Aquibium oceanicum: one gene and its partner. The protein of the gene in region 2 binds, or shares a complex with, the protein of the main gene of each other region. Links are inferred from orthologs where the notes say so. Each region holds a gene or a part of one and is shown on either strand. Other genes may lie near its edges. The genes, in order: BSQ44_RS11785 and pnp.

Evidence for each region.
Region 1: the proteins of pnp (region 2) and BSQ44_RS11785 are in contact, whole or in part, in a cryo-EM structure (PDB 9QH0), measured with the Escherichia coli proteins. The link is inferred for Aquibium oceanicum from one-to-one orthologs.

The regions. Positions count from the first base shown.
Region 1 is NZ_CP018171.1:2,378,532-2,382,370, reverse strand. The notes cover bases 1-3,527. They hold BSQ44_RS11785 (Rne/Rng family ribonuclease), read left to right. Parts: upstream 1-342; coding sequence 343-3,327; downstream 3,328-3,527. Other genes in these bases: BSQ44_RS11780 (glutaminase), read right to left, coding at 3,409-3,527. Also shown: more of BSQ44_RS11780, read right to left, coding at 3,528-3,839. UniProt on the Escherichia coli protein: Endoribonuclease that plays a central role in RNA processing and decay. Required for the maturation of 5S and 16S rRNAs and the majority of tRNAs. Also involved in the degradation of most mRNAs.
Region 2 is NZ_CP018171.1:601,751-605,038, forward strand. What follows is about bases 203-3,178. They hold pnp (polyribonucleotide nucleotidyltransferase), read right to left. Parts: upstream 2,777-3,178; coding sequence 629-2,776; downstream 203-628. Other genes in these bases: BSQ44_RS03035 (class I SAM-dependent methyltransferase), read right to left, coding at 203-559; rpsO (30S ribosomal protein S15), read right to left, coding at 3,055-3,178. Also shown: more of BSQ44_RS03035, read right to left, coding at 1-202; more of rpsO, read right to left, coding at 3,179-3,288. UniProt on the Escherichia coli protein: Involved in mRNA degradation. Catalyzes the phosphorolysis of single-stranded polyribonucleotides processively in the 3'- to 5'-direction. Also involved, along with RNase II, in tRNA processing.

The DNA of each region.
Region 1 (3,839 bases), 1.8 Mb from region 2 along the record:
GTCCCCGAGGTTTTCGTCAAGGCGTTCGCGGTCAACCGGATGCCTTGAGTGATGAAAACGGCCGGAAGCGTTTTCCGCGCCGGCTCTGTATGAGCAAAGAGCTGGTCCGGCTCGCCCGGGCCTAGGTTGTAATGGTTCCGCCTGGAAACGCGATGGCTTTTGGCGCTTCAAGAACTGCATCCCGCGACACCCGCGCCGCTTCGGCTGCGGTAGGATGCGTTCCGGCGCTGCTCTCGCGCGTGACGGTGGACGACAGATTGTCCGGCACGACTTCGACTGTCCCGCGGCGCGGCGCTCCAACGCCACGGCCCCCGGCAGCGGCTGCCGGGGAGACATTGGATAATGCCCAACAAAATGCTTATAGACGCCTCCCACCGGGAGGAGACGCGCGTTGTCGTAACACGCGGTAACCGCATCGAAGAATTCGACTTCGAATCGCAAGACAAGAAACAGCTCAAGGGAAACATCTACCTCGCCCGCGTCACGCGGGTCGAACCGTCGCTTCAGGCGGCGTTCGTCGAGTATGGCGGCAACCGCCACGGTTTCCTCGCCTTCAGCGAAATCCATCCCGACTACTACCAGATCCCCTTCGCCGATCGTCAGGCCCTGCTGCGCGCGGAAGCCGAAGCGGCCGAGGAGGACGACGAGGACGACGAGGAGGAGCGCTCCGAGCGCGGCAAGTCGAAGCGCCGCCGTGGCGGTCGCAGTCGCGGCCGCAACCGCAAGGAGGCGTCGGGCTCCGACGCCGACGAGGCGTCGACGGACAACTGGGAGGATTCCTCGGGCGACACGTCCGCCGCCGAGAGCGGGTCGGAAGAGACCGCATCCGCCGAGGAACCGCAGGAAGACGACCAACCCCCCTTCGACCAGCACCCGAACGACGATGACGACGGCGACGATGACGATTCGCCGCGTGGCGGCGGGACCATGGCTGCCGCCGTCTCTGCCGACGTCGTCTCGGAATCGCTTTCCGACGACGAGGCCTCCGAAGAGCCGGTCCGCTCGCGTGGCCGCAGGCGCGGCGGCGATGCACCGGGCAATGGCGATCACGACGAGAACGGCAACGGCGACGAGCGCGACGAGGTCGAATCGGTCGGCGCCGAGGACGCGCTGGAGGAACTGCCGAACCGGCGCAAGGCGTACCGCAAGCAGTACAAGATCCAGGAGGTCATCAAGCGCCGCCAGATCCTGCTCGTCCAGGTCGTCAAGGAGGAGCGCGGCAACAAGGGCGCGGCTCTCACCACCTACCTGTCGCTCGCGGGGCGCTATTCCGTCCTGATGCCGAACACGGCGCGCGGCGGCGGCATTTCGCGCAAGATCACCAGCGCGCCGGATCGCAAGCGCCTGAAGGATGTCGTCAAGGAACTCGAGGTGCCGCAGGGCATGGGCGTCATCCTGCGCACCGCCGGTGCCAACCGTACCAAGGCTGAGATCAAGCGCGACTACGAATACCTGATGCGCATGTGGGAGAACGTCCGCACGCTCACGCTGCAGTCGACCGCGCCCTGCCTCGTCTACGAGGAAGGAAGCCTGATCAAGCGCTCGGTGCGCGACCTCTACAACAAGGACATCGACGAAATCCTCGTCGCGGGAGAGGACGGCTACCGCGAGGCCAAGGACTTCATGCGCATGCTGATGCCCAGCCATGCCAAGGTGGTCCAGCCCTACCGCGACGTCGTGCCGATCTTCGCCCGCAACGGCATCGAGGCACAGCTGGACCGGATGCTGCAGCCGCAGGTGACGCTGAAGTCGGGCGGCTACATCATCATCAACCAGACCGAGGCCCTGGTCTCGATCGACGTCAACTCGGGACGCTCCACCAAGGAGCACTCCATCGAGGACACCGCCCTCCAGACCAACCTGGAGGCGGCCGAGGAAGTGGCGCGGCAGCTCAGGCTGCGCGACCTCGCTGGCCTGATCGTCATCGACTTCATCGACATGGAGGAGAAGCGCAACAACCGCTCCGTCGAGAAGCGCCTGAAGGATCACCTCAAGCAGGATCGCGCCCGCATCCAGGTGGGCCGCATCTCGCATTTCGGGCTTCTGGAGATGTCGCGCCAGCGCATCCGCGCCAGCGTGCTCGAATCGACGATGAAGCCCTGCTCGCATTGCGGCGGCACCGGCCACGTGCGCTCCGATTCGTCGGTCGCGCTGCACGTCGTGCGGGCGATCGAGGAGTACCTGCTCAAGGACAACCGCAGCCACATCACCGTGCGTACGCCGGTGGCGACCGCGCTATACGTCCTCAACCACAAGCGCAGCAACATCGTCGATCTGGAGCAGCGTTTCGGGTTGACCATCACCATCGAGGCCGACGAGAGCATCGGCACGCAGCACTACGCCATCACGCGTGGCGCAGCGGTCGAGAAGCCGGTGATCATCCCCGTGCTTCCATCCTTCGCCGCGGTCGAAGAGGACGACGTCATCGATGTCGAACCGGAGGCAGAGGAGGAGCAGGAAGAGGTCGCCGAGACCGAAGCCCGTTCGCCGCAGCCGCGTCGCGACGATGGCGAGGAAGGACAGGGCCGCAAGCGCCGCAGGCGCCGGCGGCGCCGTGGCGGGCGCGATCGCGACCACACGGACGATAACGGTCAGACGGCCGGGGCGTCGTCGGACGACGGCGAGGAGACGTCCGGCGCGGGCGGTGCCGACGCCGAGGCAATTGCGGAAGCTGACACCGGTAACTCCGGCGAGACCGTCACGTCAGGCACCGACGATGACGAGCCCAGGAAGCGGCGGCGCGGCAAGCGCGGCGGTCGCAAGAACCGGCGCGAGGACGGCGAGACCGCCGAGGCCGGCGACGAGACCACCGGCGAAGCCGAAGCGGCGGCCGTCACCGAGGACCACCCCGTGACCCCGCCGGTGGCCGAGCCGTCGTCAGACGCTCCGGCCGAGGTGGCGACCGAGACTGCCGCCGAAGGCGCGGCCGAAGCGCCAGCGGAAGAGGCTCCGGCCAAGCCGAAGCGCAAGCCCCGCAAGAGCACGAAGAAGGCGGCGGCCGAGGCGGTCGCGGAAGCGCCTGCTGCCAGCGAGGAGGTCCCTCCGACATTCGGGGCGGCCGAGACGGCGGCTGAAGCATCCACGGCAGCCGAACCCGCCGCGCCGGTCCAGGAAGTCGAGCAGGCAAAGCCGGTGGAAGAGGCCGAGCCTGCAGAGGCCGCTGCGACCGCCGAGGAAACCGAGGCCGCCCGCCCGACCCGGCGCAAGCCCGGCAGCGCCACGGCAAGCGAGCCGGTCGTCACCTCCACCGTCCCGGGCGAGCAGCCCGCCGGCGAAGAGGCCAAGCCGCGCAAGGCCGGCTGGTGGCAGCGCAAGAGCTTCTTCTGAAAGCTTCTCCTGCGGAAATGACATGGGGCGCCGGATCACATCCGGCGCCCCTTTCCGTTTCGGCGATCGATACTCCCCTTTTCAGGGCGCGAAGACCGACCAGTTCATGACCTTCGCCAGCCTCTCCAGCGCCAGCGAGCCGAGCTTGGAGTTGCCGTTGGCGTTCAGCCCCGGCGACCAGACCGCGATGGAGGCGACGCCGGGCACCACCGCGAGAATGCCGCCGCCGACCCCGCTCTTGCCGGGAATGCCGACGCGGAATGCGAACTCGCCCGATCCGTCATAGTGGCCGCAGGTCAGCATCAGGGCATTGATGCGCCGTGCGCGTTCCGTCGAGATCACCGTGTGGCCGGTTCCGGAATGACGCCCGCCATTGGCGAGGTAGCGGCCCGCCAGCGCGAGCTGACGGCAGGTCATGGCGAAGGCGCAGTGGTGGAAGTAGACCCCGAGCGCCATCTCCGGCGCATGGGTGAGATTGCCGAAGGAGCGCATGTAGTTGGCGAGCGCGTAGT
Region 2 (3,288 bases):
CCAGCAGCCGCGACGCCGGATCGATCCGGTCGTGCGAGAACATGCCGGGCGCGGTGTGGAAGCGACCCTCCACGAGCGTCGGGTCGGGATCGCGCATGAGATCCGACCCTTCAAGGTCGGCGTCCGCCGGCCGGGAGAACCAGAAGACCACCCCGTGATGCTTCGACAGGCGGTCGATCGTCACTTCGCCGGAAACGCGCTTTCGAAAACTGTCCACGCCGTCCTGTTTGGTACCGGCAACCGCGATCGTCGCGCCGGGCCTCGTCCTGCCCAAGGCCTCGCGCAGCCAGGCTTCGTTTTGGCCCCTGTGCCGGTCGAGAAGGATCAGCGCCAGGTCGTAGTCCCGTCCCTCCGCCTCAGGCCGCACGTTGGCGCCTTCCCGCTTCAGCGCCAGGAAATCCGGACGAAATCCCTGCACGGCATCGAGGTGCGAACCGAAGTCGGAGGGCGGTCGAAAGCCGGGAGCGGCTCCAAGGAAGATGGCGCGCGTCCCCGCCGGGGCGGCGAGCGCTTCGGTCTCGAAGGGATGAAAGAGGGTCTTGGAAGCAGTGCCGGACATGCGGGGCCTGTCAATGAAAACGGGCGCGCCCAAAGGCGCGCCCGCTGGAAACTCTCGTCTCGTGAAGCCTCAGGCGGCGTCTTCTTCGCCGTCCTGGCGCTTCTCGCGGACGATCTCCTTGCCGGTCTCCTGGTCGACGACCTTCATGGAGAGGCGGACCTTGCCGCGCTCGTCGAAGCCCATGAGCTTCACGAACACCTTCTGGCCTTCCTTCACCACGTCGGTGGTCTTCTGGACGCGCTCCGGCGCCAGCTGCGAGATGTGCACGAGGCCGTCCTTCGGGCCGAAGAAGTTGACGAAGGCGCCGAAGTCGGCGGTCTTGACGACCGTGCCCTCGTAGATCTCGCCCACTTCCGGCTCCGCCACGATGGTGTGGATCCACTTCTTCGCCGCCTCGATCTCCTTGGCGTTCGAAGAGGCGATCTTCACCGTGCCGTCGTCCTCGATGTTGATCTTGGCGCCGGTCTTCTCGACGATCTCGCGGATGACCTTGCCGCCCGAGCCGATCACGTCACGGATCTTGTCGGTCGGGATGTTCATCACCTCGATGCGCGGGGCGAATTCGCCCAGTTCCGAACGGCCCTCGGTGATCGCGTTGGCCATCTCGCCGAGGATGTGCTCGCGGCCGCCACGGGCCTGGTCGAGCGCCACTTTCATGATCTCCTCGGTGATGCCGGAGATCTTGATGTCCATCTGCAGCGACGTGATGCCGCCCGTCGTTCCGGCCACCTTGAAGTCCATGTCGCCGAGATGGTCCTCGTCGCCGAGGATGTCGGACAGCACCGCGAAGCGCTCGTCTTCCTTGATCAGGCCCATGGCGATGCCCGCCACCGGCTTGGCCAGCGGAACGCCGGCATCCATCAGCGCCAGCGAGGTGCCGCAGACGGTCGCCATCGAGGACGAGCCGTTGGACTCCGTGATCTCGGAGACCACGCGCAGCGTGTAGGGGAACTGGTCCGCGGCCGGAAGCATCGGACGGATGGCGCGCCAGGCGAGCTTGCCGTGGCCGATCTCGCGGCGCCCGGGCGAACCCATGCGGCCGGTCTCGCCCACCGAATAGGGCGGGAAGTTGTAGTGCAGGAGGAAGGTCTCCTTGTAGGTGCCGGTGAGGGCATCCACGAACTGCTCGTCCTCGCCGGTGCCGAGCGTGGCGACCACGATCGCCTGCGTCTCGCCGCGGGTGAACACCGCCGAGCCGTGCGTGCGCGGCAGGACGCCCACTTCCGAGACGATCGGGCGGACCGTCTTGAGGTCGCGGCCATCGATGCGCGAACCGGTGTCGAGGATGTTCCAGCGCACGATCTTGGCCTGGAGTTCCTTGAACACGGTGCCGATCTGCTCGGACGTCCACTTGGCGTCCTCACCCTCGGCCGGCGCGAACGCCGCCTTCACCTTCGCCTTCACCGCGTCGACGGCGGCGTAGCGCTGCTGCTTGTCGACATTCTTGTAGGCGGCGCGAAGCTCGTCCTCGGCGATCTTCAGCATCTCGGCTTCGAGTTGCGAATAGTCCGGAGGCGTGAAGTCGCGCGGCTCCTTGGCCGCCACTTCGGCCAGCTTGATGATCGCGTCGATCACCGGCTGGAACGCCTTGTGGCCGAACATGACAGCGCCGAGCATCACGTCTTCCGACAGTTCCTGGGCTTCGGATTCCACCATCAGCACGGCGTCGGAGGTGCCGGCCACGACGAGGTCGAGCTTGGATTCCGGCATTTCGTCGATGTGCGGGTTGAGCACGTACTCGCCGCCGATGAAGCCGACACGGGCGCCGCCGATCGGACCCATGAAGGGTACGCCCGACAGCGTGAGGGCCGCCGAGGTGGCCACGATCGACAGGATGTCGGGATCGTTCTCGAGGTCGTGCTGCAGCACGGTGCAGACGATCTGCGTGTCGTTCTTGTAGCCGTCGGCGAAGAGCGGACGGATCGGCCGGTCGATGAGACGCGAGGTCAGCGTCTCCTTCTCGCTCGGACGGCCTTCGCGCTTGAAGAAGCCGCCGGGGATCTTGCCGGCCGCGAAGGTCTTTTCCTGGTAGTTGACGGTCAGCGGGAAGAAGTCGAGGCCGGGCTTCGGCTCCTTCATCGACACGACGGTGGCGAGCACGACGGTCTCGCCGTAGGTGGCGAGCACCGCGCCGTCAGCCTGGCGCGCGATCTTGCCGGTTTCGAGGATGAGCGGACGGCCGCCCCATTCGATTTCCACTTTGTGGTGATTGAACATGTTTCGTCTTTCATATGCGGAAAGGGGCCGCGCTCGTTCGGCGCGGGCAGCCTTTCCCCCTTGGCAGCGTTCGGGCCGAGCCACGGGCAAGACAACGGGAGGTCCGGAATGGGGCGCTCGTCGCGCGCTCCGGGCATCCTGCAATCCTGCCCCATGACCGGTCCATGGGCGGTTTCCGCGACAGCCACGTCTCTTCGGAAACCGGGCGGGCCTCGTTCGTCTCGGCCCGGATGGTCGGCCGGCGGCGCCCCTTTCGGAACGCCGCCGGCCGGATGGTTCTAGCGACGCAGTCCGAGTCTCTCGATCAGCGTCTGGTAGCGCCCCTGGTCCTTCCTCTTCAGGTAGTCGAGGAGGGAGCGGCGCTGGGAGACCAGCTTCAGGAGGCCGCGCCGGGAATGGTTGTCCTTGGCATGGCCCTTGAAGTGTTCGGTCAGATTCTTGATGCGCTCCGACAGGATGGCGACCTGGACTTCGGGCGAACCCGTGTCGCCCGTCGCGGTCGCGTATTCCTT